DNA from 2 places in the Alkalibaculum bacchi genome. Region 1 is predicted to be linked to the other one. Evidence: predicted binding sites of a transcription regulator. Region 1 holds the regulator's gene; the other holds the start of a gene.
The links. The regulator Rex, encoded in region 1, represses fermentation and respiration genes when NADH is low (regulators of the CRP and FNR family bind a similar motif). The targets are predictions, from matches to a motif close to ATTGTTAANNNNTTAACAAT.
Positions count from the first base shown of each region.

Region 2: a site for Rex is predicted at 6,732-6,751, ahead of hypB (hydrogenase nickel incorporation protein HypB). Genes of this name have one in related genera too.

Region 1 is NZ_QNRX01000001.1:77,884-94,042, reverse strand. Features, by position in the region: gene DES36_RS00445 (ATP-binding protein) at 1-96, shown strand, start outside; gene DES36_RS00440 (DUF378 domain-containing protein) at 300-497, opposite strand; gene mnmA (tRNA 2-thiouridine(34) synthase MnmA) at 927-2,015, shown strand; gene DES36_RS00430 (response regulator transcription factor) at 2,336-3,010, shown strand; gene DES36_RS00425 (sensor histidine kinase) at 3,003-4,295, shown strand; gene DES36_RS00420 (CapA family protein) at 4,325-5,545, shown strand; gene rimI (ribosomal protein S18-alanine N-acetyltransferase) at 5,542-5,985, shown strand; gene DES36_RS00410 (TIGR01906 family membrane protein) at 5,979-6,674, shown strand; gene tsaD (tRNA (adenosine(37)-N6)-threonylcarbamoyltransferase complex transferase subunit TsaD) at 6,714-7,736, shown strand; gene abc-f (ribosomal protection-like ABC-F family protein) at 7,937-9,856, opposite strand; gene DES36_RS00395 (redox-sensing transcriptional repressor Rex) at 10,093-10,737, shown strand; gene glnA (type I glutamate--ammonia ligase) at 10,895-12,199, shown strand; gene DES36_RS00385 (ANTAR domain-containing response regulator) at 12,420-12,995, shown strand; gene DES36_RS00380 (hypothetical protein) at 13,139-13,579, opposite strand; gene DES36_RS00375 (DNA-3-methyladenine glycosylase family protein) at 13,711-14,574, shown strand; gene groES (co-chaperone GroES) at 14,854-15,138, shown strand; gene groL (chaperonin GroEL) at 15,165-16,159, shown strand, end outside.
Region 2 is NZ_QNRX01000006.1:167,845-184,003, forward strand. Features, by position in the region: gene DES36_RS06255 (sensor histidine kinase) at 1-225, opposite strand, end outside; gene DES36_RS06260 (response regulator transcription factor) at 222-890, opposite strand; gene DES36_RS14780 (hypothetical protein) at 1,018-1,173, opposite strand; gene DES36_RS06265 (FtsX-like permease family protein) at 1,319-1,660, shown strand; gene DES36_RS06270 (AraC family transcriptional regulator) at 1,755-2,663, opposite strand; gene DES36_RS06275 (hydrogenase maturation nickel metallochaperone HypA/HybF) at 2,912-3,253, opposite strand; gene DES36_RS06280 (FAD-dependent oxidoreductase) at 3,257-5,986, opposite strand; gene hypB (hydrogenase nickel incorporation protein HypB) at 5,990-6,652, opposite strand; gene DES36_RS06290 (FadR/GntR family transcriptional regulator) at 6,852-7,556, shown strand; gene DES36_RS06295 (AraC family transcriptional regulator) at 7,610-8,467, opposite strand; gene DES36_RS06300 (signal peptidase II) at 8,654-9,202, opposite strand; gene DES36_RS06305 (GyrI-like domain-containing protein) at 9,626-10,066, opposite strand; gene DES36_RS06310 (helix-turn-helix transcriptional regulator) at 10,134-11,030, opposite strand; gene DES36_RS06315 (FtsX-like permease family protein) at 11,187-13,664, opposite strand; gene DES36_RS06320 (ABC transporter ATP-binding protein) at 13,661-14,335, opposite strand; gene DES36_RS06325 (sensor histidine kinase) at 14,436-15,521, opposite strand; gene DES36_RS06330 (response regulator transcription factor) at 15,581-16,159, opposite strand, start outside.

The DNA of each region.
Region 1 (16,159 bases):
TCATCTAATAGGCAGATCATCATCTTTACTTCTCAGAGAAGAGAGATGGAAATAATGAGTAAATATACGGAAGATTTTCAAATAATAAAATTGTAATTAGCTGAAAGCTGAATGCGGAAAGCGGAAATCTTTTAGTTGGACAGTTAGATGGGAAAAGCATGATGTGTAGAGTTAAAGGTGGAAAGTGGAAAAACTCGTCTATAGGCTAGAAGAGGTAGGGAACGGTGTCTCACCGTTCCGCCATAATAGCCACCATTGGTGGCCACGGTTTTGCTGACCACCTGACCACCTCGTTTCTATCAGCTATCTACTCTTCTTTCTCCTACTAAGAATTTAATAGAATAAAGTCCAGCTAATCCAACGAGACCATAGATGATTCTGCTTAGTGCTGCTGTTTGTCCGCCAAAGATAGCTGCAACCAAATCAAATTGGAAAAATCCAATTAGACCCCAGTTAATTGCTCCAATAATAACGAGTACTAGTGCTAATTTATCCATTGATACAACTCCTTTCATGAATTGTTATTAGTATGTTTTAAAAAAAAAATTTTAATCAAAAAAAATTTTTTTTAGTGGTCAGCATTAAGATGGTCAGGTGGTCAGCAAATATGCGACTAACGTCGCAATGAACAGCGAATATTGAATAGTGAACAATTAACAGTACTAAAGAGATTTAATAGAGGTCGCATATTTGTACTGTTTGATGTTCTATGTTGATTTTTCATTGTTCATTGAAGGTTTTGTTTTTAGCTTTCGTTTATCTTCTTTCAATATTGAAAATTTCGCAAATTTACAAAGCAATAAAGCATGTAACCTGTCAAACGGACCAACCGTCTAACTAAAAAGCATTCCGCTATTTTACCATTGACTTCATAACACCATTAATAATAAAATAGACAGTAAAAGAAATTATAAGAGGTTGATTAAATGAGTAAGAATACCAGAGTTGTGGTAGGTATGTCTGGAGGAGTGGATTCTTCTGTTGCAGCAGTCCTATTAAAAGAACAAGGATACGATGTCATCGGCATTTTTATGAAAAATTGGGATGAAGAGGATGAAAATGGTGTCTGTACAGCGACTGAAGATTATGAAGACGTAATAAAAGTCTGTAATAAAATTGGAATACCTTATTACAGTGTAAACTTTGTCAAAGAGTACTGGGATAATGTGTTTTCTTATTTTTTGCAAGAATATAAAAGGGGAAGAACACCAAATCCTGATGTACTTTGTAATAAAGAAATTAAATTTAAAGCTTTTTTAAACTACGCATTAGATGTAACTGAGGCCGATTATTTAGCAACAGGCCACTATGCACAAGTCGATTCCCAAAATGGAGAATATCGATTGCTGCGAGGTGTAGATAATAATAAGGATCAGACTTATTTTCTTTGTCAATTGGGACAAGAACAGCTATCGAAAGCGATGTTCCCTATTGGTCATTTAGAAAAGAAGAAAGTTAGAGAAATAGCAGAAAGAGAAGGGCTTGTGACGGCTAAGAAAAAAGATTCTACAGGAATCTGTTTTATAGGGGAGAGAAATTTTAATCAATTTTTAAACAATTACCTTCCTGCACAAAAAGGTCCAATAAAAGATTTAGATGGAGTAGTAAGAGGAGAACACTCTGGACTTATGCACTATACCTTAGGCCAGAGAAAGGGTCTGGGTATAGGTGGTCAAGGAAGTGGTGATCCTTGGTTTGTAGTAGATAAGGACTTAGAAAATAATACCCTTTACGTAGTTCAAGGAGACTCCCATCCTAGACTTTATTCTCATTCTCTTATAGCTACGGATATGAACTGGGTAAAAGGATATGCCCCTGCTAAAAGCTTTAGCTGTACAGCTAAGTTTAGATACAGACAAAGTGACCAAGGCGTTGATGTAGAAGTTTTAGAAGCAAACAAGATAAAAGTAATTTTTCACGAAAAACAAAAGGCTGTTACACCAGGCCAGGAAGTAGTGCTGTACGATGGCGAAGAGTGTTTAGGTGGAGCCACTATTGATCAGATAGAGTTGTAGAAGTTAAATTTGAGGCTCTTTAAGCTGGTCATGTAAAGTATGTTTGGTTTTAGTTGCCAGAAACCAGCGTTCAGCAATCAGAATTTGACTACCATTTCCTTATTAAATAGGAAAGTCCTGCTTTTGCCCCTAACTTCTGCCCAGTCATCCTGAGCGCAAGAGAACGATCTTGACCCCAAAGCAATACCCCAATGCTAGTGACTAATGACTAGCAACTAATGCGCCAGTAGGCGCTTTTCTTGTGTAAAAAATTAATATATAATAAAGCTTCTAGTGGTATAATGGAAAAATAGAATAATTGAATCTAAAGGTGAGATTATATGAAGGTTCTTTTTGTTGAAGATGAAAAAAAGGTTACAGATGCCTTAGAAGAGATGTGTAAAATTCAAAATATAGAATGCGATATTGCAAATGATGGGGAAGAAGGATTGCTCTATGCAAAGTCTAGTTTGTATGATGTAATTGTTCTTGATATTATGCTCCCCTATAAAAGCGGCTTAGAGATATTATCTGAACTTCGAGCAGAGGGTAACAATACTCCTGTTCTTTTGTTGACAGCAAAAGATGCTACAGATGATATTGTAAAAGGATTAGATACTGGTGCAGATGATTATGTAGTCAAGCCTTTCGCAGCCAAGGAACTCTTTGCGAGAATACGGGCACTGAGTAGAAGAGTAGATAAAGACTATATAGAAGATACCATCAAATTAGACACCGTTGAGTTTGATTTGAATAACTACACTATAAAGATTGATGGAAAACCTGAGAAAATAACCTATAAAGAGGCAATGCTCTTTGAAATGCTCATTAAACGTCCGGAGCAAGTTTTTACTAGAGAGCAAATTCTAGACCGAGTCTGGGGTCTAGATAGTGATGTAAATGAAAACAATATTGAAATATATATACACAATCTCAGAAAAAAACTAAAACATACTAATATCAGTATTGATACTGTTCGAGGTGTAGGATATACCTTAAGGGTGAAAGATGTTTAAACAACTTCACAGAAAATTAACTCTTACAAATGCATTGATCTTAATATGTTTTTTACTCGTCTTTTCTTATTCCATTGTAAGTATCTTTTCTTATGCATTAGGTCAATCTTCAAAGGTGACTTTGAGAGATAAAGCGAATCAAATCATAAGGCGAAGCCAAGAACTTGGAACTTTTGATTTTATTATTATAGAGGATTATATGGAAGAAGACTCCTCTAATAAGAATGTTCTCAGAAATTCTTTAGATGTTCACTATATCGTATGGGACAATAATGGAAGATTGTCTTCTTTAAATTATGTAGACCAAGATTTAATCAAAGAATTATTTGAGCAATCGAGAGAAGTATATGAAAATCAATCTACAGAATTTGAAAAGATGAAGGTAAGCAATGTCAATTATCGAATATACACTCAGTATTATACCTTGCCAAATGGCATAGGCGGTGTTATTCAAGTTTATCAGTCTAGTGAAATAGACCATTTTATCCTTAATCAGCTCTTTTTTATCATTGTTACTATTGGACTTTGTAGCGTGATTGTATTGATTATTATAAGCTCATTTCTTGCAAAAAGGTCTCTTGAGCCTGTAAAGCAATCTTATGAAAGGCAAAAAGAGTTTGTGGCAGATGCCTCTCATGAGCTTAGAACTCCTTTAACCATTATCAAATCGAATCTTGAAGTATTATCCTTAAAGGAAGAAGAAACGATTGTAGAAAATAAAAAATGGTTTGATAATATCTATACGGAAACAGATGTTATGGCGAAATTGGTGCAAAATTTGTTAACCTTAGCCCAAATGGATAATAAGCAGATTAGTGCTAATATGCAAATAGTAGTATTATCTCTTATTGTAGAGAATGTGTGTAAAAAGATGTCCGTTTTAGCAAGAGAAAAAGATATTCTTTTGCAAAGCATTATTGCTGATGATGTTCTCGTAAAGGGCGATCAGAATCGACTAGAGCAACTTTTTGTCATACTTATTGATAATGCTATTAAATATACTCCGAAAGGTGGACAAGTAAAGGTTAGTTTAATGACCACTTCAGATAAAGCCTATATTAGCGTTAAAGACACAGGTATAGGCATTGAGGAAGAGGACAAAAACAAGATTTTTCAACGTTTTTATAGAGTAGATAAAGTCCGCTCTAGAGAGCAAGGTGGTGTGGGCTTAGGTCTAAGCATTGCTAAATGGATTATTGATGAGCATAAAGCCACCCTTGAGATTAAAAGTAAATTAAACGAAGGAAGCGAATTTATCATCGGTTTTACTTCGAAAAATAAGTAATGAATAAATAGAAGTAGAAAGGAGAAATTATGGAAAAAAAATTCAAGCGCATCCTAATAGTGCTTGTCATTATAGTAGGGATTGTAACTTTGCCCAATCTCATAAATAGTTCAGATGGCGAGAAAATGCAGTTATCTATTAGTACTCCCCAAGAAGATTTAGTAAGAGAAGTTTTTTCCTATCCCACTGGGAACTATGAAGGGAAAGTAGAGAGGATTACCTTAAGAGCAAATGGAGATATTATGTTTCACGGTCCTCAGATTGATGGTGCATATAAGAATGGGAAGTATGACTTTAATCCAAGCTTTCGACATGTAAAGAAATACATTGAAAGTGCGGATTTAGCACTAGGCAATTTTGAATCTACCACAGCAGGTGGAACGCCTTCTGGATATCCCGTATTTAATGCTCCTGATGAAAGTGTAGAGACTTTAAGCAGAATAGGATATGATGTACTAGCTACTGCCAATAATCATGCATTAGACAAAGGAAAAAATGGAGTAATCCGAACCATCGATAAAATTGCAGAAAACAATATGGTCAGTGTAGGAACTTATAAAGAGCCAGGAGAAAACATATATATTGCAGAAGTAGAGAATATTAAAATAGCTGTTTTAAGCTATACTTATGGTTTGAATGGCATGGAAAGTATGCTTTCATCACAAGACAGAGAGTATATGGTGAATCTCATCGATAAAGAAAAAATAGAAGGTGATATTAAACAATCCAAGGAAAATGGAGCAGACTTTACTATCGTGTTTATTCACTGGGGAAATGAATACCAGTTAAAACCCTCTTCTTATCAAAAGGAATTAGCAAATAGTATGTTTCAGTGGGGGGCAGATATTATTTTAGGAAGTCATCCACACGTAATACAAGAGTCTGATATCATTTATATAGACGGAGAGGCAAAATACGTCATATACTCTATGGGCAATTTTATCTCAAATCAAAGGCGAGAGACCTTAGGCTCTATTGCAAATAGCACACATACAGAAGATGGAGTCATTGTAGATTTAGTTTTAGAAAAGGACTTTGTATCTGGAGATAAGAGAATAGTAGGAGTGAACTACATACCCACTTGGGTAAATCGAACAGAATCTAATGGAAGCTTTCATTATGAAGTGCTTCCTGTAAGAGATGCTCTTAAAGGGGATTATAATGATTACACAAAAGCTAAACTACAAGCATCCTATGAGAATACCATGGGAAAGATGCAACTGTATGGGGAAATTGGAGCAAATAAATGAGCATAGACATTTTAGAGATGAAAAAAGATCAAATTAAAGCGCTTTTGACTCTTGAAGAAAGGTGTTTTTCTATTCCGTGGACAGAGAATATGTTTTTAGAAGAATTAGAAAACTCTCTAGCCAAATACGTAGTTATAAGATCTTCTGGGAAGATTGCAGGTTATGGAGGCATGTGGTTTATCTTAGATGAAGCCCATATTACCAATATTGCTATTGACCCAAATTATCAAAAACAGGGATTCGGTAGTCATATCCTGTCTTACATGATTAAAGAAGCAGAAGAACATCATATTTACAAAATGACCTTAGAGGTAAGAAAAAGCAATAAAGCTGCTTTGCAATTGTATAAAAAGTTTAATTTTGAAGAATATGGAATTCGCCCAAGATATTATGAAGATAATCAAGAAGATGCCATCATTATGTGGAGGAAAAAATGTTAAAAAGGATAGGTTTTATTCTCTTAGTCATAGCCATTCCCATATTTGTTCTCTTGACGACAGTACAATTTGTAGTCATGTGGGACGGATTTTTTAGAGATCAATATCTAGAAAATGGAGTTGTAATGACTACCAATATTGAGATCGATGATTTAATGAAAATAACAGACGAAATACAGGAATTTTTACTAGGTGACAGGCAGGATTTTGCTATAAAGGGTGTTATAGACGGCCAAGAGCAGATTGTCTTTAAAGAGAGAGAAATTGTTCACATGGAAGACGTAAAGAATCTATTTCATACTGGTATTATCTTACGAAACGTTTGTGGTCTTCTTACAGTGATATGTGGGATTTGTTTTTATAAAAAGGACAAAACAAAATTATACAAAGCCATGAAATACAGCGCAATAACCTTTATTGTAGTGGGGGGACTCCTAGCAATTGTAATAAGTCAAGATTTTAATAAGTATTTTGTTGTTTTTCATAAAATATTCTTTACAAATGATTATTGGATTCTAGATCCAATGGAAAGTGTACTCATCAATATGGTTGATATTCACTTTTTTATGAGTATTGCAACACTTATATTAGGTACAAGTTTAGCTCTCCTTTTATCTATAGGAGTGCTAGGCTCTCTTATGGAGCGTAAAATGAATAGAAATCAAAATTTAAAATTTATTTATAAGAGGTAAGGGAGTATTAGAAGAATTTAAAGAAAGAAGGAAAGAACAATAGATAAAGATATAATCATTTTAGGAATTGAGTCTTCTTGTGATGAGACTTCTGCCGCCATTGTTAAAAATGGTAGAGAGTGTCACTCTAATATCATCTACTCTCAAATCGATATTCATGAAGCTTATGGAGGTGTAGTGCCAGAAATAGCCTCTCGAAATCATATAAAGAAAATTGATCTTATTGTAGAAAAGGCATTAAGAGAGAGTCATATATCGTTAGAAGATGTAGATGGTGTAGCCGTAACTTACGGACCAGGATTAATTGGAAGCTTATTAGTAGGTTTATCCTATGCAAAAGCCGTTGCTTTTAGCTTAAATAAGCCTTTTATTGGCATAAATCATATGGAAGGGCATATTAGCGCAAATTATATCGACAATGAAAAAGTGAAGCCTCCATTTATCACATTAGTAGCCTCAGGAGGGCATACGAATATTGTCATCGTAAGAGATTATGGTGTATATGAAGTCTTAGGCCAAACTCGAGATGATGCAGCAGGAGAAGCTTTTGATAAAATATCTCGATCCCTTGGATTAGGTTATCCTGGTGGTCCTGCAATCGACAAGGCATCTAAATTGGGAAACCCTGAAGCTGTAAATTTTCCTCGAGCTTATTTGGAGGAAGACAGTTATGATTTTAGTTTTAGTGGCTTAAAATCATCTGTTTTAAATTACTTAAATAGCTGTAAAATGAAGGATATTGAAGTCAATATTAATGATGTAGCAGCTAGTTTTCAAAAATCCGTAATAGATGTATTAGCAGATAAAACCATGAAAGCAGCTCTAGAAAATAATATGTCTATCATATGTTTGTCTGGGGGTGTGGCAAGGAACAGTTTGCTTCGAAACACCTTGGAAAAGATGGTCTTAGACAAAGGGCTATCCATCCACTTTCCAGAACCAGATTTATGCAGTGACAATGCAGCCATGATTGCAAGTGCAGGATATTATAAGTATATAAAAGGAGAGTTTTCTGCTTTTGATATAAATGCTGTGGCGAATTTATCGTTGAAGGATGGTTGAACAATAGTTGAACAGTTGTTGAGCGATGGTTAAACAGTAGTTAAACGATTGTTTAAGTAGAAAATTTAGGTTGTGTAGTGTAGGTTTATTCAAAAAGATATAGGAGATTTTCTTTCGATAAAATCTCCTATATTTTTTGTAAATTTTGTATTATTTTTAACAATAGTTAGACAATTGTTTAACAATAGTTCAACCATCGCTCAGCTATTGTTAAAAAGCTCTAGTTCAAGCTGTTTTTCGGTCCACTCTTCTAAAGTTACATCTAAAACCTCTTTTGTAGTATTGTACTCTTCTGTAATGCTATTCGCTTTATCATAGTCATCGTAGAAATCTTCTTTGCACATGAGGAGCTCAAATTCTTTGATTTGGTCTTCTAATTCGTTGACCTTCGTCTCTAAGGTGCTTATTTCCTTTTTAAGAGTTTTTAATTTCTGCTTTTGGCTGTTTTCTAATTTTTTTATATTGTTCATCTGAGTCTTTGTCATAGAAGATCCTTGATTTTCTAGTTCTTCTAAGAGTTTGGCATCATTGACCTTCTTTTGATAATAATCGTAGTTGCCATTGTACATAAAAATGCCATTGTTCTCAAGTACGAGGAGCTTATCTACTACTCTATTTAAAAAGTATCGATCGTGAGAAATAAGTAGTACCGTTCCTGTATAATGGATTAAAGCTTCTTCTAAAATATCTTTTGTCTCCATATCAAGGTGATTAGTAGGTTCGTCCATGAGTAAAAAATTAGATTTTGATAACATGAGCTTTGCAAGGGAAATTCTGCTTGTCTCTCCACCAGACAAAGAGCCTACCGATTTAAAGACGTCTTCTCCTGTAAACATAAAAGCACCTAAAAAGTTTCGTATTTCTCCTTCATTTGCAGCAGGCTTTGATGCCCATACTTCAGAGAGGATACTATTATTAGGATTTAAACCTTGATGTTCTTGATGATACATTTCTACATTTACATTGTGACCGAGAACAATTTCTCCTTGATCTTGAGATAGATTTCCCGCAATAATATTAAGCAAGGTCGTCTTTCCAGTACCATTAGCTCCTACGATACCGACCTTTTCTCCTCGGAATATAGTAAAGTCAATATTTTCAAAAAGAGTGTTTTCAGAAAAAGACTTCTTTAAATTCATGACCTCTAAGACTGTTTTTCCGCTCTTAATTTGTGGTTCGAAGCGAATGCGAGCTTTCTTTTGAAAGACGATAGGTTTTTCAATGCGCTCCATTTTATCTAGCATTTTCTCTCGACTTTCTGCTTTTCTAATGCTCTTCTCTCGATTAAACTGCCGAAATCGATCAATGATTTCTTCCTGGCGCTGAATTTCCTTTTGTTGCAGTTCATAATGGTGCATTTGAATATCCAAATTTTCCTTTTTTCTCATTACATAATTAGAATAATTACCATTGTACTCATTGAGCTTGTGGTTTTCAATTTCAAATATTTTGTTTACAACTGCATCCAAGAAATACCTGTCATGGGAAATAATCATGAGTCCACCATCATAGGATTGCAAATAATTCTCCAACCATTGGATGGCAGTTACATCTAGATAATTTGTAGGTTCATCCAATAAAAAAAGCTGAGGTTTTGAAAGCAATAATTTTCCTAAGGCGACGCGAGTCTTTTGCCCTCCACTTAATTCGCCAATTTTCTTATCTAATTCTTCTTCGCTAAAGCCTAGTCCATTAGCGATTCCTCGTATGCGGCTTTGATACTCATAGCCTCCTAAGGTCTCAAACTCTTCTACGAGCTTAGAGTATTTATCCATGGTATTGTTTAAATCAATATTTTGGCTCATGAGCTCCTGATATTTATATATTTCCCCTTCAAGATCAATACAAATTTGAAAGACAGATAATAGCTCGTCGTAAATCCTTATGTCCTCATTTAAATTTAAGTCTTGTGACAAATAGCCAATAGAGGTATCTTTACTTATATTTATTTCCCCTGAATCAAAGTATAAGTTGTTGGTAATAATCTTAAATAAGGTTGATTTACCAGAGCCATTTTTACCAACGATGCCAATGCGATCGTTTTTATCCACTTTAAAGGATACATTATTTAGTATAAGATCTATTCCGTAACTTTTAGTGATATTATTACAAGTGAGCAATTTTCATCCTCCTAACTTATGCTATATGAAAATTGATTTTTAGTTTATTTATATGTCGAATAAGACATTTTGTACTTAATAAAGACTTCAAATAAGATTTTGGCGTGAATAATAGGAATAATTCATTTTAACAGATTAAAGACGAGAAATAAACTCCATTTGACACTATAATATCAAGTTTGCTATAATAGGTTGACTAGATTTGTTTGATGGGTTTATCTGGAAGGAGTAAGCATATGCAAAGAAATTCAATAAAGGTGTCTATGGCCGTAGTGCGAAGATTGCCCAAATATCATAGGTACTTAGGTGAATTGATAGAAAATGATGTAAACAGAATATCTTCTAAAGAATTAGGTAAGATTATGGGATTGACTGCATCTCAAATACGCCAAGATTTAAATTGTTTTGGAGGGTTTGGGCAACAAGGTTATGGCTATAATGTCAATGATTTATATAAGGAAATAGGAAGCATTTTAGGCTTAAATAGAGAATACAAAACCGTAATTGTAGGGGCTGGTAATCTAGGTCAAGCCATAAGTAATTACGAAGGGTTTCGAAGAGAAGGTTTTAAGCTTCTAGCCATGTTTGATGTTAATCCAAGATTAGTAGGCAATACCATTAGAGATATTAAGATACATGATATAATGGAACTAGAAGATTTTGTAAGAGATAATGGTGTTAATATCGGAATTATTTGTGTACCGAAATCATCTAGTCAAGAAATCGCAGATATTCTTGTTCGCGCTAATATTAGAGCTCTTTGGAATTTTGCACCGAATGATGTCAATGTTCCAGACAATATTATTATTGAGAATGTTTCAATCAACGAAAGTTTATATACCTTAACTTATCTAATGAATGAAGATAATTTAGATATTTAAATTGACAAAATAAAGAGAACTAAATATAATAAACACAAGTAAATATAAACGACAATGACGTCTATAAATTGAGTATTTTTTACTCATATTGTAGACGTTTTTTGTTATAAAAGATGAATATCAATAGGGAGGATTTAGAGTGACAAAACAAGAAGTTATGCAAAAGGCAAAAGAATTGGGCGTAGAATTTATACATTTACAATTTACAGATTTACGAGGAATTATGAAGAATTTATCCATTACCATAGAGCAATTAGATAAGGCTCTAGATGGGGAAATCATGTTTGATGGATCTTCTATTGATGGATTTGCAAGAATCGAAGAATCGGATATGTATTTAAAACCAGATTTAGATACATTCGTCGTATTTCCATGGAAACCTCAAACTGCACGAGAAGCAAGATTGATTTGTGATGTTTATAATCCAGATAATACTCCTTTTGCAGGATGTCCACGTAATATTTTGAAGAAAACAATTAAAAAAGCATTACACATGGGATATACCATGAATGTAGGTCCTGAATGTGAATTCTTCCTATTTGAAATAGGAGAAGATGGGACTCCTACTTTAAAGACAAATGATGATGCAGGATACTTTGATTTAGCTCCTGTAGACTTAGGTGAAAGTGCAAGACGTGATATGGTACTTACCTTAAAAGAGATGGGTTTTGAAATTGAGGCATCCCATCATGAATGCGCTCCAGGTCAACACGAAATTGACTTTAAGTATTCAGATGCGCTAAAAGCAGCAGATAATATTATGACTTTTAAAATGGTCGTTCGAATAATTGCTCAAAGACATGGTCTTCACGCCACATTTATGCCAAAACCTATTTATGGCATTGCAGGTTCTGGCATGCATATCAATCAATCTTTATTTAACGGTGAAAAAAATGCATTTGATGACCCAAATGGAGAATACCAATTAAGCGATACAGCAATGCACTATATTGCTGGATTAATAAAGCATGCAAGAGGTTTGACGGCGCTTACAAATCCAACTATAAACTCCTATAAGAGATTAGTACCAGGTTATGAAGCTCCTGTCAATATTGCTTGGTCTCCTAAAAATAGAAGTCCTTTGATTCGAATTCCTGCTAAAAGAGGATCATCTACCAGGGTAGAACTTCGAAATCCGGATCCTTCAGCAAATCCATATTTAGCATTAGCAGGTAATTTGGCGGCTGGACTATCGGGGATTGAACAAAAACTAATGCCACCTGCACCTGTTTCAGAAAATGTGTATGATATGACCGAAGTTGAAAAAATAGAAAAAGAAATTGGTGCATTGCCAGGTACCTTATTAGAAGCAATAGAAGCATTAAAACAAGATGAATTATTGATGGATACATTAGGTGAGCATGCAAGGGTAAAATATATCAAAGGTAAATTACATGAGTGGAATGACTATAGAACACAAGTATCAAAGTGGGAATTAGACCAATATTTGACTAGCATCTAATATATTGTTTGAGATACTATTTCCCTAAGTAAACTGTTATAATCATTATAAGTGAACCATAGTTAAATAATCGTTTGGCGCGCCTTAGGCGCGTTTTTATATACTGTATAAATTCTTAGCTGCTACCCCAGTCATCTTGAGCGGTAGCGAAAGATCCTGACACATGCAAGCTAATGACTAAAGAGTAATGACTAGGGACTATCAGATGGGAGAGGAAAGTATGCTAAAAAGTCTGATACTTTGTATTAACAATAAAAAGCTTGAAGCTCATATTCAGTTAGGCTTAAAAAAATCCGGCTATAATGTATTGACTTGCGAAGATGGAAATAGTTTGATTCGCCTTGCCCATACTAGGCATATTGATTTGGTCATAGTAGATGAGGAGCTTCGTGGTTTGAGAGCTATTGATGTAGTAAATATTATTTATACTGAAAAAATATGTCCGGTCTTAATCGTAGCAAATGATTTTAGGAATGATTACATAGATTGGATTGAAAAAGGTTGGATATACGGATCTGTACATTTACCTATGAATCAAGTAGAATTATTAAAAATCGTAAAAGGCGCTATAGCTAATGGAGAAAGGATGTTACTACTAGACCGAGAAATCGAAAAACTTAAAAAACAACTAGCCGAGCGAAAAATAATAGAAAAAGCAAAAAGCATTCTTATGGAAAAAAAGTCATGTACAGAAGAGGGTGCATACACATACATAAGAAAGATCAGTATGAATAAGGGCGTGCCTATGGAAAAAATAGCAGAAGCCATCATTAGGTCCCTAAAATCTAAAAAGTAGTCGCTAGACACTAGTCGTTAGTCTCTAGCATTTTGGGATTCCTTTTGAGTCTTTATTTAGGCTATCTAAGATAGCCATAGTGCGAGTGATTAGGGTGTAGCGCCTAAGGACTAAATATAAATAAACCAACGCTTTGCGTTGGTTTATTTATATTTATCATATTTGATTTCCGAAATCTGCATAGCGCCAAAGAAAATCGTTACAGTATTGGTTACTAAAGGGATGTATTGCTTTAGTAGGAAAAAGAAGTGCTCTTTATTTAAAGTAATACTAGGAAAATAAAAAATGAGTTTTAGAGCATTCATAATAATGAATATCAGGCATAAAGCATAGGCTATATTTGCATTGTATTTTCTCACTCGCATGAGAGCAATGCTAAACAAGGAGATTAACGTGGATAATATAGCAAAAATGATAAATTCTATTACACTGGCATTTTTTATGGGCAGTTCTAAAAAAGTAAAAGAATCGGTAATCAAAAAATACGTAAGAAATTCAGCCATATTAGCAATTAATAAAATAACAAATAAGATAAACCCCAAAATGGCATAAATAATAGTCTTGTGATTTTGTTCTTTAAACATAGTAAACTCCTCTATAGGTATTGTTTTAAGAGAGACTGTTTTAGATTATAATAGTATTGTATCAAATATTATAGAATTATGGTAATATTAATTATTCCATCATAGATATGACAATCATACGAGGTGCACATATGTTAAAAGAAACATCTATACACAAAAATCAAATAATTCTTCAAACAGGGTACTTTGATTTAAAGCAGACTTTTGAATGTGGACAATGTTTCCGTTGGAATGAAGTAGAACAAGGGCATTATATAGGTCTAGTAAAAGACAAGGTATTAGAAATGTATCAAGTAGGACAAGAAATTTCTTTTTATAATACAGATGAAAAAGATTTTAAGGATATATGGGTAGATTATTTTGATTTAAATAGAAATTATGAAGAATTAATTGAAGAAATATCAAAGGAGAAGATCATGAAAGCTGCTACAGAATATGGTAAGGGCATTCGGATTTTGTGTCAGGATGAGTGGGAAACTCTAATCTCCTTTATCATTTCTGCTAATAATAATATTCCTCGAATAAAAAAAATACTAGAACGTTTTAGTAAACTTTTCGGTCAAAAGATGTGCTATAAAGGAGAAGAGTATTATACCTTTCCTACACCAGAAAGTTTACAGGGGATTACAGAAAAGGATTTGGAGGAAATTAAAAGCGGCTATCGAGCTAAGTATATTATTGATGCTGTACAAAAGGTCAATGAAAGTCAAGTAGATTTATATAATCTTAAGAATTTAGAAACAGGAGAGGCCAGAAAAGAACTCCTTAAAATTAAAGGAATTGGACCTAAAGTGGCAGACTGTATTCTGCTATTTTCTATGAGAAAGTACAGCTGCTACCCCATAGACGTATGGATTCGAAAGGTAACAGAAAAATTATACTTTAAAAGAGAGTGCACACCTAAAGAAATTCAAAAATTTGCAGAAGATATGTGGAAAGATAACGCAGGCTTTGCACAACAGTATTTGTTTTACTATGCAAGAAATCAGTTGTAGAAAGATTAGGTGATTTAACAGAAAATGCGGAAAGCTGAATGTGGAAAGCGGAACTCTCATATTTAGTATGTAAATGTAGAGGTGTGGATTGTAAAGATATAAAATTTTTGTTCCAATACTGTTAAAAAAATATGAGAAAGTTGAATATAAGTAAAATAAAAATGCCAAAATATAGTTGACTTTTAAGAATTTATTTTGTATCATTATATGTGTCGATTAGCACTCGACAATAATGAGTGCTAACAATCAATTCGGATAAAATACGAGGAGGGTTTTTATATGAAACTTAAACCATTAGGTGACAGAGTTGTAATTAAAGTAAAAGAAGAAGAAGCAACAACTGCAAGTGGCATTGTTTTGCCAGGTACTGCAAAGGAAAAACCTCAAGAAGCTCAAGTAGTAGCAGTAGGCAGTGGTGAATTAGTAGATGGTAAAAAAATAGAATTAGAAGTTAAAGTAGGAGATACCGTAATTTATTCTAAGTACTCAGGAACAGAAGTTAAAATCGATGGCGAAGATTATTTAATCGTGAGACAAAACGATATTTTAGCAATAGTTGAATAAAAAGTAAAATAAGAGGAGGAATAAAAATGGCAAAAGAAATTAAATTTTCTTCAGATGCAAGAGCATCATTAGTTGAAGGTGTTAATAAACTAGCAGATACTGTAAAGGTTACTTTAGGACCAAAAGGAAGAAATGTTGTATTATCAAGAAGCTTTGGTTCTCCAATCATCACAAATGATGGTGTTACAATTGCAAAAGAAATCGAATTAGAAGACCCTTATGAAAACATGGGTGCACAATTAGTAAAAGAAGTGGCTACAAAAACCAACGATGTAGCTGGTGACGGTACTACTACTGCTACATTACTAGCTCAAGCTATCATTAGAGAAGGTATGAAAAACTTAGCTGCTGGTGCAAATCCAATGGGATTAAAAAGAGGTATTGAAAAGGCAGTAGAAATAGTTGTAACTGAATTACACAAAACAAGCAAAAAAGTAGAAAACAAAGAAGGTATTGCTCAAGTTGCTTCTATTTCTGCAGCAGATGAAAAGATCGGTAAATTAATTTCTGATGCAATGGAAAAAGTAGGAAACGATGGTGTTATCACTGTTGAAGAAGGCAAAAGTATGGGTACTGAATTAGAATTTACAGAGGGTATGCAATTTGACAGAGGATACCTTTCTGCATACATGGCAACAGACAATGAAAAAATGGAAGCTATATTAGACAGTCCTTATATTTTAATAACAGACAAAAAAATCAGTAATATTCAAGAAATTTTACCAATACTAGAGCAAATCGTTCAAACAGGCGGAAAATTATTAATCATCGCTGAAGATGTAGATGGAGAAGCTTTAGCTACTCTAGTTGTAAATAAATTAAGAGGAACATTTAACTGCGTAGCAGTAAAAGCTCCAGGGTTTGGCGATAGAAGAAAAGCTATGTTAGCTGATATTGCAGCATTAACAGGTGGTCAAGTGATTTCTGATGAATTAGGATTTGATTTAAAATCTGCTACATTAGAGCAATTAGGTAGAGCTAGACAAATTAAAGTAGATAAAGAAAATACAATCATCGTAGA
Region 2 (16,159 bases), on a different contig from region 1:
ATCCAAATCATTCATTATGTTGGTTACTTCATTATAAAAGTTTTTTTGCTTAATAAACTCTGTAATTATAAAAGAAAAAACAGGAAGAAACCAGATGCAAAAAATCAGAATAATTATATGAGTACTCATTTCAATAAGTAGCATAATGCCCCACGCTATAGTAAATAACATAAAATGAATCAATAAGAATAAAGTTCTATCTTTTAAATAATCTTTTATATTCATGGTAGTATATATCCTAATCCACGTCTTGTCTCAATGCTCTCTTTCATTCCGACTTCTTCAAGTTTTTTTCTTAATCTGGTAATATTAACGGATAAATTATTATCATCTACAAAAATATCTGAATTCCACATGAAGTCCATCAAATCATCCCTTGATACGATTTTTCCTTTGTTTTTAATCAAGCAAGAAAGTATCTTAATTTCATTTTTTGTCAGTTCAGCTGAATTACCTTTATATATAATAGATCCATTGGACAAATTAAACTTTAAATCATTATAGGTAATTATATCTTGAATATGAACTCCTTGAATTCTTCTTAGTATAGAGGTGATTCTTGCTAAAAGAATTTGAGTATTATATGGTTTTGTAATAAAATCATCGGCACCTAAATTCATACTCATAAGTTCATCCATCTCATTATCCCTGCTTGTAACTACTATTATAGGTACATCTGAACTTTTCCTTATTTCTCTACATATATAGTATCCATCAAATACAGGCAGATTTATGTCTAGAAGTATTAGATCCGGTTCCTCACTTAGAGTATATTCAATAATATGTTCAAAGTTTGTTGGCGCAACAACCTCATATCCATATTTAGTTAGGAACGTTCTAAGTTCTTCTCTTATAGTTTCGGCATCTTCTATAATAATTATTTTTGACATAATCACTCCCCCTAGTATAAAAAATTTATTTGTTTAAGAATATTATAAATGATTATAAACTTTCTGCAAAAATAGTCTTATTAATAATAAAAAAGGGTAATTTTAATAAATGCCTATCATGAGAATTTTAAATTATTCTATTCCTTCTTTTTTTAATCATGCCATGTATCTTATATAGATATATCAAAATCCCTACTATAAGACCTTTTTCTAAAATCCAAAAAACAAATGCAAAGATAATAAATGCACTTGGCAAGCCTGAACTAGGATCTGCTAAACTCATATTCATATTCTCCTCACCTTACATATTAACACATACTCAGGAAGCATATCTCCTTGAATAAGCGCTTTTTCTACTACTGTATACCCATTTGACTCAACATATTATGTATAATCTTCCGACTTCCATTAATACCTCAAATTATTATATGGTAAATAGCCTTGCAATGAGTGTCTCATCTCGCATGAAGCAGTATGGAGCATTTCGTGCCATCGGTTTAAGTAATCGGCAGCTAATAAAAATGATTATTGCTGAAGCCTCAACCTATGCAATCACAGGAAGTCTTTGTGGCGGTATTGTCGGGTTAATGGTCAATAAGTTTTTGTATGCAAGACTGGTAACCTTTCACTGGGGCGAACAATGGAATATTCCATTCGTAGAAATTACTATCATAGTAGCAATCGTCCTTTTGTCTGTTATCTTAGCTGTACGAGGCCCAGTAGAACGAATTCATCATATGTCCATTGTAGATACCATCAGCACACAATAATATTAAATGGCATGTCGATCAAATAGAACATGAAGTAAACACGCACTTGCTACCATAACAACGGTAATAAAAAAACCGTTATTATGGCGACAAATCAACACTTTTTTGATGCCGGTATCCACAATTCCATATAGACACTGCCTGGTGAGCTGTCATAGTACATTTCAGGAGAATAAACATCCGTTGTCAATCCGTGTTTATCTAGCCAAAATCCACTATATTTTACAGCTTTATTGAGAACTACGGTTACAAGTTGTTCAAAATCTTCTGCTTCAAATCCGCAAACAATATATTCTCTGGCAGGAAGCTCCCATTTAACAAATCGAGAATCTTCTGTTTGCCATGGCACTTCCGCACCAGCAAAGTAAGTGAAATAGCCTTCGGGTACATCACCAAGATACGCAACTCCCAGTTCGCGTCCTCCCTGTATCCGAGGAATGATTTGTTTTTCTTGGTGGAATTTTCCCCAGACTTCACCAGGCATATCTATACCTGTAGCTTCGCCAAGTGGCATTTGTCCCCCAATAGGAATAATACCTTTGAATCCCATAAAAAGAATTGGGTGCAAGATTGTTTTACGGTTAAACTCCAACACAATGCCATCACTAATAAGTGGCACACCTTCGTCAATTATAGTGTAGTTTAACAGTAAATCTGGCTTATCAAACTGATTAAGCATTACCGGTTTCCTGCGATATTCCTCTGGAGTCATTTTATAGGCTTCTTTGAATGCTCTTGTAAATGTTTCGTGACTTCCAAATCCACAATCTAGTGCAACATCTAAAATTCGGAGTTGTTTATTAGCAAGCAACTTACAAGCGTAAGCTAATCGGCGCAGCTTAATATATTCTCGGACTGGTTTCTTAACAAGACGGGAGAACAACCTTTGGTAATAAAAAAGGGATAATGCTGATTCTTTAGCAAGCTGTTCGATATCAATTTCTTCACTAATATTTTCTTCAATAAAATTCAATGTTTTTTGTATGGCTTCCCATGCATGCATGATATGCACCTCCTTTAATAGATAGCATATCACTATTACGTTTTATCCGCTTGACTTGCTCTGCTCTTATTTTCAATGATATTTAGAAGCATTACAGTATTCCCATTATTGCAATCATGAATATAGCTTTTGGAGATATTTTTAATAAAATAATATTCAAAGATTATACTCTAGTGGTATAGATATAACAATACAGAAAAAGGGCTTTGGCTAGAATATAACCGAACCCTTTTCCTTTTATAATCAGTTCAACAAGCCCTGATTTCTTTCAGGTAGAAGTCGCCACCACTGATCATCTCAAATTCATTACTCTGGCACTCGGGACAAACTTCTGAGTTTGCCACCAGTGGAAATACCTTTCCACAAGCCCTACAAATTCCATTGGCTGTGAGTATTTCCACTTCTAATTTGGTATTTTTAAGAAGTGTGCCATCTACAGCTGCTGGGAAGCAAGCATGAAGATACCTTGGAACCACAGAAGATAATTCTCCTACTTGCAGTACAATGGCCTCAACCTCTTGAAGCTGATTCGATTCTACAACTTTCAACACTTTTTCAACAATATGGTACATGATACCTAGTTCGTGCATGGCTTATTTTTTCCTTCCAAGAACTTTTTTGGCGGTTATCTTTACCTTACGCTTAATCACATGGGGTATAATCGCCTTCTTCATGCCTAAAAACTCTACACCTTCACCATCATAAACACGTTCTAAGGTGATAGCATCAAACTTACATTTTGTAGCACACATTCCGCAACCTACACACATGTATTCATCCACCACCGTAGCACCACAGCCAAGACATCTCTCGGTTTCCTTCTTCATCTGGTCTTCGCTAAGGGATGTGCGAATATCACGGAAGGTTTTCTTGGCTTTCTGACCATCAATATTTCCTGCTCTTTGCCTAGGAGTTCTGTCGAAACTATCAAGAATAACCGCATTCTTATCCAACTGTAAATACTGGCGACGACTACGTCCAATCAACAGATCCTGTCCCTCATGGACAAAACGATGAATAGAAATGGCAGCTTGCTTTCCTGCTGCTATGGCATCAATGGCAAAACTAGGTCCAGTCACCACATCTCCACCTGCAAAAATGTCAGCCTGTTTCGTCTGATAGGTAGCATCGTCTACCTGGATGGTATTGTTGGAATTTAGTACTACCTTACTTCCACTTAAAACACCACCCCAGTCGATAGACTGTCCTACTGATAGAAGAACATAGTCAGTTTCTACAATCATCGTATCACCTTCATCGTACTTAGGGCTGAAACGACCATTTTCATCAATAGTACTGATACAGCGCATCAGTTCGATTCCTGTCACCTTACCATTCTCTCCTATAATACGCTTAGGACCCCAAGAATTGTTGATTGTGATGTCTTCACTTTCAGCCACATGAATTTCTTCATCCAAAGCTGGCATCTGTTCTCTGTTTTCCAGACAGAACATCTTAACGTTTTCCCCGCCTGCACGGACTGCTACACGGGCTACATCAATGGCTACATTACCACCACCTATTACTACTACATTACCAGAAATGGTTTCTTTTTCATTTTGATTGATACGTGAAAGGAATTCTACTCCGGATATGACTCCTTCATAGTCTTCTCCCTCTATGCCAATTTTTCGCCCCTTCTGGGCTCCAATAGCCAGATAGAAGGCCTCGTATCCATTACTTCTAAGCTCATCCAAAGTGATATCTTTTCCAACCTCTACTCCGGTTTTAAATATAACACCAAGTTCTCTTAAGATATCGATTTCTGCCTCGATAATTTTTTTCTCAAGAACGAAGGAGGGAATCCCAAGAGTCAACATACCACCCAGTACCTTTTCCTTTTCAAATACCGTCACATCGTATCCATCAATGGCCAGAAAGTATGCGCAGGACAATCCAGCTGGGCCAGATCCCACAATAGCAATCTTTTTATCACTGTAATTATTACGTTTCTTAGGAATAAATCTATTATCTTTCTTTAAATCTTGATCTGCAATAAAACGTTTGATATCGTCAATGGCAATGGGTTCGTCCAAATCGCCTCTGGTACATGCATCTTCACATCGCTTGTTACAAATATATCCACAAACTGCAGGGAATGGATTTTCCATTTTAATCAGTTCAAGAGCTTCTGTATACTTCCCTTGAGCTGCTAATTTTATGTATCCCTGTACGGCAATGTGGGCAGGACAACTGGTTTTACATGGAGCTGTACCCGTATCTACAACTTCTTCCCGATTGGTTCGGTAATCGATATTCCACTCTTTTTCTGTCCAATCATTGTTTCTTGGGGTATGGGTTGTCGTAATATCCTCTGTTACAGGGCCATTAGAGCAAAGCTTCTGACCTAGCCTCATGGCATTCATAGGACAGTTTTCAACGCATTGACCACAGGCTACGCATTTATCCTTATCAACCTTGGATACATAATTAGACCGTACCATATCCACGTTCTTGTACATAGTTCCAGAGCGTAGGGATAGACAAGAGCATCCACAGCAGTTACAGATAGCATGGGTTTTACCAGAACCGTCAATATTAGGAATCTGGTGCATAAGACCATTTTCCTCAGCTCGCTGAATAATTTCAAAAGCTTCTTCTCTGGTTATTTCCCTTCCACGTCCTGTACGGATATAGTATTCTGCTGCATGTCCCATCTGGATACACATATCTTCTTTTAGATGACCACATCCCTCGCCCATAATTTCTCTATCTGTACGACAGGAGCAAGGAGAACAGGAAAATATCGTATTATCATTTAAGTATTTTGAAACTTCCTCATAGCTAGCCCTACGACTGTTGCTATCAATAGCAGATTCAATGGGAATTACTCTCATGAGGCCAATTCCTGGAGGAAACATACCTGAACTCATAGGACCTCGAACTCTTCCATAGGCCTCCATGGCATAGGTGACAATAGGGTACTTCTTTACAACCTCTAGGTTATTGACGATCATCTCCATAATACCGGGAATCCAGCTTTCTGCATGCCAGAAGGTATCCACCCCATCTATAACATTTACAAAGGAAGTACCATACCAAGCTAGCTTCATCATCTGCTCATAGCAATAGTCTTCGGATTTACCCATAATCTCGGCCATTTCCTTAGCCGTCCTCTTAGTGAAATACCCCATAGCTATACCTACTTCAGCCATATCGTCGTCAACACCGGCCTCCAAAATAACATATTCTGGATCATCCCACTTGTATCCATTCTTTTTGGGATCCTTCCGCCCTAGCATATTGGCAAAGGCCATTACCTTTTCATTGTGCTTGCACTCATAACCTTGCGGAAAATACATCTTTGTAATTGATTGCTTCATCGTTTACTCTCCTTTCACTTCTTTATACAACCACTTTGTCCATGCCTCCATACCTTCCCCTGTCTTTGCAGAAATAGGGAAGATAGAGATGTTTGGATTTAGTTTTTTGACTCTTTCAACACACAGGTCGAGATTAAAGTCAAAGACCTCCAGAGTATCTATTTTATTAATAAGAAGAACATCTGATACCTGGAACATTAGTGGGTATTTCAAAGGCTTATCGTCCCCTTCAGGAACACTTAAGATCATTGCATTTTTTGTGGCTCCCGTATCAAATTCGGCAGGACACACTAGGTTTCCTACATTTTCCAGAATGACTAAATCAGTCCCTTTTGCATCTAATGCTTCAAGTCCTTGTCTGGTCATATCTGCATCCAAATGGCACATTCCTCCTGTATGCAGTTGAATTACATTCACACCGGTCTCGGAAATTGTCCTTGCATCCACATCCGAATCAATATCTGCCTCCATTACAGCCATAATCAGTTTATCTTTCAGACGATGGATGGTATTCACCAATGTAGTCGTCTTTCCCGCTCCTGGAGAACTCATTAAGTTTAGCAAAAAGGTATTCTCACCTTTTAACTTCTCTCTTAAGCGCTGGGCGTCTTTGTTATTATCTTCAAATATACTTTCCTTGATTTTTAGAACTCTAAATTCTTTCACTTTAACATCATTCCCTCCCAAATATCAATCTGGTCATACCAGTAGTGCAGTTATTTACATTCTATAAATATTTGTAGGGACTGTCAAGTATTTATCAAACTAATGTGTATTCTATTGATTTATACTCCATATTATGTTACCATATTTTTATTATCTGGTTATACCAGTTAGGAAATTCGGTCTTAAGAAAGGAATGCAAATGGATTTTGTAAAATTAAAAGCCCCTACATTAAAAGAGCTTTTTGTTATGAAAATTGAATCTTTGATTCTTTCTGGAAAACTAAAAATAGGCGAAAAACTTCCATCGGAACGTACCCTTGCAGAAAAGATGCAGGTCAGTCGTGCTGTGGTAAACAGTGGAATTACTGAGCTTGCAAGGAAAGGGTTTTTAGAGGTAAAACCCCGTTCAGGAGTATATGTATTAGATTATCGTAGGTTTGGTACAGTAGATACACTTCTCTCTATTATGAATTACAATGGGGGGCTCTTACGCCGGGATGAGATTCGGTCTATTCTAGAGATTAAGATGATTGTGGATAAGTTGGCGGTAGAATTGTCTGTAGATCGACACACACATGAAAACATTGTCTCCTTGGAGACATATATAAATGAGATACTAAACGATGATATTGAAAAGGCTGCTGATGCCGCTTTCACCTATTACCATGAATTGGCTATGATCAGTCAAAACACTTTGCTTCCCTTAATCTATAGGTCTTTTCGCGTTCCTGTTACCCACCTTTGGATTAGATATATTGAGAAATATGGAAGTGAATCTGTTTATAATAGCGCACAAAACATCTTAGGGGCACTGAAAAATCATGATAAAATAGAAGCAGTAGCTTGCGTAGAGAAAGCAATCTCTGCTTCTATCTCGGGCTCTAGAGAAATATATGAGGTGTAAACTCTTTTATTGTTATCTTTGAAAAAACTACTAGTTTTGTACTAGCAGTTTTTTCAATTATTTTCTTTTCTCATAACTGGAATCCACACCTCATACTTTGCATTTTGTGGATCTGGATTTAAATATACTTCAATATCAGGGGCATTCCCATACTCATATCCTGATGTTGGAAGCCATTCTGTTACAATTCTTTTCTCCAAATCTTGAATTGATTGATTCGTTCCTTCACCTGTAAAAATAGCCCATGTTGCAGAGGGTATAATATACTCTTCGGTCCCATCAGGCAAAGATTTTGTCGATGCAACTGCAATATAGTATTTCCAATCCTCAGCTTCATTGCATGAACTAACGCCTAGCAAGCCTTTTAGTTCTGAATCCATCATCATAGCAAGCTGTGCTATCATTCCAGAAGAAGCTGCATTTGCCCACATAGTTGGTACAATCTTAAAATTCTTCTCAATTTCCTTTTCAAGCGGACTTGACACTCCTACAATTCTAAATGCCTCTTTCTTTTCAATTCTGTAATTCATCTCACTGTCTCCTTTTATCGTTATTCGGAAACTAATCGGCGGAAATGCTTTTAGAACTACACCTTTTTCTTTAGCTTGTGATGGTGCAATACCATGAATATTTTTAAATGCTCGGTTAAATGCCGTTGGTGAATCATATCCGTACTTTAAGGCAACATCAATCACTTTATTATCTCCACTCTGCAAGTCTACTGCCGCAAGGGACATTCTTCTACGTCTCATATATTCAGATAATGGTATATCCGCCATATATGCAAACATTCTTTGGAAATGATACTTACTACAACAAGCAATCTTAGATGCTTCATTTAGATTTATTTCTTCACCAAGATGCTCTTCAATATAATTTATTGCTCCATTCAAGCGTTCTATCCATTCCATCCTTTTCCTCTCCTAACGATAAAATACTATACTCTTAATAATTATGCCTCTCTTTTTTTGCACAATAAAGAGAGGAGTAATAAAATGATTCTCCTCTTTGATTGATTTAAGAAAATTTATACACTTATTCTTACCCCCTTTGTTTTTAATTGCTATATTTAAAATAGTTTTCTAGGATAATATCTATTATTCCGTAGGTAATGAAGGCATACCCTTTTTTATCCAAAGCCATATAGCCGTTTGCTTGCGTTCTGTTGTGCTCATTTTACGATATATTTTCGTGTAATAATTTGTAATATATAATAGCAAGAAAATTAACCCGATATCCAAATAAATATCTTTAAAATCAAATGTAAACCAGTCAAATAATCGTATAAAATCTAAACTCCCACCCCAGAAGAGTACATCAACAAATGAACATGATATACCTGCAACAAAAAATATTAACCATCCATTTAGCCACTTCTTTCCCTGAATCCAAAGATATGAGAGATAACGACAGGATAATAAAGTTACAACTAAGGCTAAAATCTGAATAACAACCATAAGTAACACAGGGGTTTTATAGTCAATTATACTAGCTATCCAATTTAAATTCGTGTTCTGAATAGGATCAAAGAATAAAATACCTGGAAATAAAACCACGCCAACATTTATATAATAGTGTGAAATAAATAGTTTAATTAATTGGTCTATTACAATTAAAGTTAGAGAAAAAACAAAAAACTTTTTCACATCCACCTTCTCCTTAAAAGCAATCTTTTCAAATCTATAAGTTAATATATTCTTTAGAGAATATCCTTCCTTTACTAACAGCCTATTTTTATCTTGTTGGTATCTTATAAGATATATAATGTTTACTAGCAATTAATTATTAATTTAATTATATCAAGAAGTTCTCTATATTCCAGAAAACAATAGATTTTCTTCTTTTATCAATCCAATGACTAAAAATCTCTTTAACAAATGTCAACTCCGTATTTCAATTTTTATTATTATTCTGCATATTGTAGCCAGAATACCTCTAGTATCATCTGATTTTTCTATTGATTGTCGGGTAACTCTTACTTGACAGTACTTTTTTGCATTAAAAACACATTGCAATTTTACAATGTGTTAATTTAATAATATAAACATGGTCTTCTTATATGTTGGATTCTATTTTAATGCAATGTAAATATTAATGTCTGCATGATCCCAATCACTATTAAGATATTCCTCAAAATCTCCGGTAAAGCTCCTGTTCAAGTCCAATTTCCAGATTTCGTCCCAGGCCTCGGCAACTACTTTTTCCATATGTCCATGTATAGAAAACTTTGCATATTTTCCTGCAGGAATAATTTTTACATCTAGTTCATCATTCTCAACTTTTGAAACCTCATTACCGGCAGTAACGCAGTATTGATTATTTGAGTATTCAGAATAAAGCCCGATGGCATACTCGTTAATCTTATTTTTGATTGCAGCATTTACTCCACCTTGATATAACTTTTCCCATAGCCCACCGATAACTGCATGCATTTTAGGATCAGCATTGCTAGTAATTGCACTAACACCTACAACTGTTTTTTGCTCTAACTTTACGATTTCATAATTCATTTTAAATAACCTCCATATATTTGATAAGGCTATTATACTTTTCTTAATACGACAACTGTGTGTCATATTAAAGATAATGTTTCAATATGTTTTTCAATTCTGCTTTCACATTATTCCTCACGTCCTCTGGTTCTAAAATTTCACATTGGCTACCGAAAGTTGTGATGTAATAAAATATCCACTCACCCTTTGGATAGTTAATTTCTGCAATAAAGCTTCCGTCCTCTTGTCGCTCATAGCTATCGAATTCATCATATACCCTGTAAGCAACCTTTGCAGACAGCTTTAATTTTAGTCTAACATACTCTTCCTGAAATACATTCTCGTTAGAAAAAATTTGATTTGGGGATTTCCGCTGAAAATTTTGCTCTAATACACAAAGTTCCTTCATTCGTCTTAACTTAAAGAAACGAAAATCACATCGTGACTTACAATATCCATATAAATACCATGAGCTACTTTTGAAGCACAGTTTCAAAGGCTCTACTTCACGTGATGTCTGCTGCCTTTTTGCGCTAGCATAAGAAAAAGAAATGCCTTTCTTGTCTAATATTGCAGACTTAATTGCATTGAATGTTTCAATTTCCTTCTGTGTGTTAGCCCAAGAAGAAAAATCTACTTCAATCCAATCTGTATTTGATTCACCAAACAAGCTACTGAGCTTTCTAAGTGCGGTATCTGTTTTGCTGAGATTAACAGCGTTGACAGCTTTTAATGAGGATAGAATGTCCTCTTTTTCTTTATCCGTTATAATAGCTTTATTCAGCACAAAATCGGGCAAAAGTGATATGCCACCACCTTTGCCTTTGCTCGTATAAACAGGAATACCTGCTGAAGAAAGAGTTTCAATATCACGATAAATAGTTCTTGGAGAAACCTCAAATCGCTCTGCAAGCTCTTTAGAAGTTACTATTTTTTTATCAAGCAAGATATATACTATTTCAAACAATCGGTTAATTTGCATTTTTATCACCCTATTTTAGTATACACTTATATAGAATAGTACAAGTATAATCTCAACGCTTGTCACACAGTGCTCTTTTGAATATATTACTATCAAATGGTCTGTTCAATTCAACAGCATCTTTTTATATATTCTAAATTATCTAAATCAACAAAATCATTCACTAAACCGTATTTTATCGATTAGTGATTTCTTTCTTACTGATTTTCCTAAAATAGCAGCTAATATTAGTTGAATAAAAATCATTACGACCGATACTATAACTGCTGCCATAATTGGATAATGATAGTCGCTGATATTAAACATACCATTGTTCCTAGCCCATAAAAATACCGGATACCCAAGTATACTTCCTAAACCAAGAGAGAGCACAAGCGTGCCCATTGTATAAAACAGACCCTCCTGATGCAACATTTTTACTAACTGTCGATCTGTCATGCCAATCGCCTGCATCATTCCAATTTCTTTTTTACGAACATGAACACTATGAATCATTGTATTTATCATATTCATCACACATATTACTCCAAGAATTCCTAAAAAAGCATAACTTGCGCCACTTGTTACAGCAAGCGCCGATTTCCATTCATCATATCGTTCTTTCCACGTTTGCATTTGTAACCGATCCGAACTGGCGATCAGTTCTTTTAATACATCTTCTGTATTCTTATCATAATCCTTCGTTGCAAAAATATGATATACCTCATTAATGTTATAAGTACTTAACTTCTTAGCACCTTCTTCTGCCATAAGAAGATAATTAGAATTTGTGAATCCAATCGAATAGTCCCCTATTGCCATTATCTCAACCTTCTTATTCCGACTCCCGTTTCCGTCTTCTATGGTCACATTTAGAGTATCACCGATTTGAATACCCGGATACCAGTGCAACAGATTTCTATCTACAATTACCTTATCTCCAGATTTTAAATCTTCATAGGTTGCCTCTCCCTCAATAATTCCTTCTACTAACTCCTTTTCATACTCTTCTGGCACTCCACAGATTCCCTCGGCTTCTCCTTCAAATACTTGTGCTGAAACTCGAACAAAACCAAAGCTTGACACAGACTTGATTCCATCTATTGCTTCTATTTTTTCTTTCAAACGATCATTCAGTGGATTATCCCTAATGATACTACTCCACTCACGTTCCGGGTGTTCTTTATTTCCGGTTTCCATATGTATAGAAATTTCATACTGTCCTAATACTGAATTGTTTGCACTTTCTCTTGGGTTGGCACAAGACAAAACTGTTGCAACCACCATCAGAAAAACTCCTGTAATTCCCATGGACACAATTGTTATTATGCTATTCTTCTTATTAGCAAACAAATAAATATATGACAATCTGGGAACGGTAACATTGGAATAACTTTTTCTTTTACCTTTTGCTTTTCTTCTTTTATTTTTGTGTTTTGCTTGCGGAGAGTGATAACGTATTGCTTCTATTTCTGAAATACCAGATGCTATTTTCATTGGTCTCCATAACGATAAATATACCGTGAGCAAAGCAACTGAAATTGTAAGTAGATAAAACCACCAATGATAAAGAGAAAACTGATTATTTTCTAATAACTGTTTCATTGTTAAAATCATTGAGTTTTCATTTTCATAATATGATAAAAACCCTGAAAACACCGTTTTTGACAAGATTGTTCCAATCATTAATCCGGTTGGGATAGCAAATAACGCAACTCCCAACCCCTCTATTAGTACAATTTGTCTAATTTGGCGTTTTGTTGCTCCGATGGCCTTTAATTTTCCAAATTCCTGTATTCTTTCCGTCATTCCCACGTAATAAATGCTGAATATTGTTATCACACCGGCCAAAGCAATAATAAGTATTATGCCTGTTATTGCAGGCACTATAACCGGGTCTACATAGTTTGCCATTAAATATTCTTTATTAATGCGTATATTATTTTCCGAGATGGAAAATTGCTTAGCAATGCTGTTGATCGTGTTTTCCATATCATCCGTTAGAGCATTCTTTTTCCCTTTTACCTGAAAAAGAAAACGATAGGAAATCTGATCCTCTGTTATCTCCTTTTTCAGAAATTCTTTTGACACAAATGCTGAATATGCTTTCTCATTTACATTGGAATGACTGTCTTCCACAAATCCGGATATAATAAACTCCCTCTCTTCTGCTAAGCCAAGACCTCCATCCTGTAAAATTTGGTATGGTACCATGATGGTGTCTCCAATCGTTCCTTCTTGTCCTAATTCCTTTAAAATCCCGGCAGAAACCACAATTTCATCTTCCTTTTCCGGAAGTTTTCCTTCTGAAAGCTTCATTCGGTACAAAGAAAAACCTTCATCGTCCAAATATATCATTGCTATCTTAGCATCGTTAACAACCATATATCCTGCATCACTTCTTAAGCCATGTACTGCAATATTATGATGAGCCGGTAGTTTTTCTACTGTTTTTTCATCCACATCCCGATATAAAGCATGCCATGTGGGATAGATCTCTTTTACAACTGCAAATTGACCATCTATCATATTCTTTCCAATTGTAGGAATTAAAAATAGTAGTAGTGTTACTAAAATGATTGTAATACCAATTATAATGTTTTTATTTTTATGGTATTTCATATTTTCATATGCAATTCTTGTAGTCATCTTCATGAGCAGCTCACCACCCTGCCGTCTTCTATTAAAATCACAACATCTGCCATCTGAGCAATGGTCTCATCATGTGTGATCATAACTAGCGTCTGTCCATATTCTTTTACACATTTTTTCAGCAAGTTCATTACCTCTAATTCCGTCTGTGAATCCAGGTTTCCCGTAGGTTCATCTGCTAATATAATTGCAGGAGTTGAAGCAAGGGCTCTGGCAATTGCTGTCCGCTGTTTTTGCCCACCTGATAAGGTATTAGGCTTTGCATCCTTCTTATCAGAAAGTCCTATTTTTTCTAAGATACTCATTATTTCATTTCCATTAACCTTTCTGCCATCCAGACCAAGTGGAAGCACTACATTTTCCCATACGGTCAGCGATGGAATTAGATTATAGTCCTGGAAAACGAAACCAATTTTCTTTCTACGATACTTTGCAAGCTGATCCCCTTTCAAAGAATAGATATCTTGTTCCTCAATGATAACCCTCCCCGAGTCCGGACGATCCAATCCACCAATTAAGTGGAGCAACGTGGATTTTCCTGAACCAGAACGCCCAACTATAGCAGTAAATTTTCCCCGCTCAATTTCCAAATTCGTATGATCTACTGCCTTAACCAATGTTTCTCCTGTTTGATAATATTTTACTAAATTTTCTATTTTTACTATTGTATTCAATCGTTTACTCCTCCTATTAATTGGATTTTCTCTTTCAGATACATCATAACAAGATGATATTACAAAACCCTTACAAATACGATTACAGTTTTGTAAGGGTCTATATAGGCAAAGTAATTCGAAAGATTGTACCATTGTGCAACTTTCTTTTAGCTACAATCATACCACCTTGCTCATCTATTATTTTTCTGGTCAGATAAAGCCCAATTCCAGCTCCTTCTTTTACTTGGCTACTTGCACTTTTACCACGGTAAAAGCGCTGAAAGATTCTGTGTAGTTCTTCTGTTGGAATTCCCATACCTTCATCTTCTATATCTATCATCACTAAGTTCGGCAATTTATGAACACCAATAGATACACATGAACCTGCATTGGAGTATTTAATCGCATTATCTAAAACATTTGAAATTGCCTCCACTGTCCATTTTGGATCGTGTTTAACATTTACATCATTTTTTATATCAATCTGTATTTTTATATCCTTGCTATAAGCTTTCATATATACTTGATTTATAGCTTCAGATAAAGTCTTTTTAATACCAGAAAGCTCCGGTTTGATTTCAATCATATGGTTTTCCAACCTAGACAAATGAACCAATTCTTCCAGCAAGATTTCCAGTTTATTTATTTCCTGTTCTTCCATCAATAGAAATTGCCGCCGTTCTTCGTGTGTTAATTCTGCCTCTTGAGCAAGTTCATGGCTCATTCTAAGTGATGAAAGCGGTGTTTTTAATTGATGAGAAATATCTGTAATCAGCGACTTCGTACCATTTTCTTCTCTGTCCAATTGCTCTCTTAATGTTGTAAAATAATACCCTAGCTCTCGAAGCAAATCCTCAATCTTCATCCACTCATTCGTTTTGTTATTATGGCTTTCCATACTAATAAGAGATGGAACCAGTCGATAATTCCCCTTTTTGAATTGCTCTAGCTGTTCCGATATTCGTTTTAAATCATTTTTGTTTTCGCACTTCTTTTTTCTGTCTTTACTTATTTGGATGCAATAACACAAACTAAATGACATAATAGATACAGCTATAAGAAACAACCAGAAATGTAAAGTAATGATTTTCATTTCTGTTATGTAATATTCAAAGCTTTCCTCTAACACCTGCTGCTGTTCCGGGTAAAATATAATCATTTCATCCATCTGCATATGATAAACCTGGGTTCCTTTTTTCACCATTATGCCTATCCCAATAGACAAAACAGTTACCAGTATTAACCATATTATAATGTATCTTATTACTTTTTTGTAACTTTGCCCGTCCATATATATCCCAATCCTCTCACATTTGAGATGGAATCCATACCTAATTTATTCTTTAACCTACTGATATTCACCGCAACTGTATTATCATCTACAAACAATCCATCGACTCCCCAGATTTTTTCTAATATGTTTTCTTTTGAAACGACTTTTCCTGCATTTTCCAGAAGATAAACTAATATAAGTATTTCAGTCTTGCTTAACAGAATTACACTATCGGCCTTTTTTACCTGCATATCTTTTAAACAAACTTCCAATTCACCAGATATCAAAACCGTTAATTCTTTATCTCCAAGACGCCGCATTAATGCATTTACCTTTGATACTAAAACATTTACAGAGAAAGGTTTTGTAATATAATCATCTGCACCAGTATCATAACCATTGACAATATCAATCTCCTGATCTAGAGCTGTCAGATAGATCAAATATATGTCACTGGTTTCACGAACCATTTTTCCAAAATTTAGTCCGTTTCCATCCGAAAGGGTTATATCACTAATTACCATTTGAATATTGTTTTCTTTCCAAAGATTTTCTGCTTCACTTTGCAA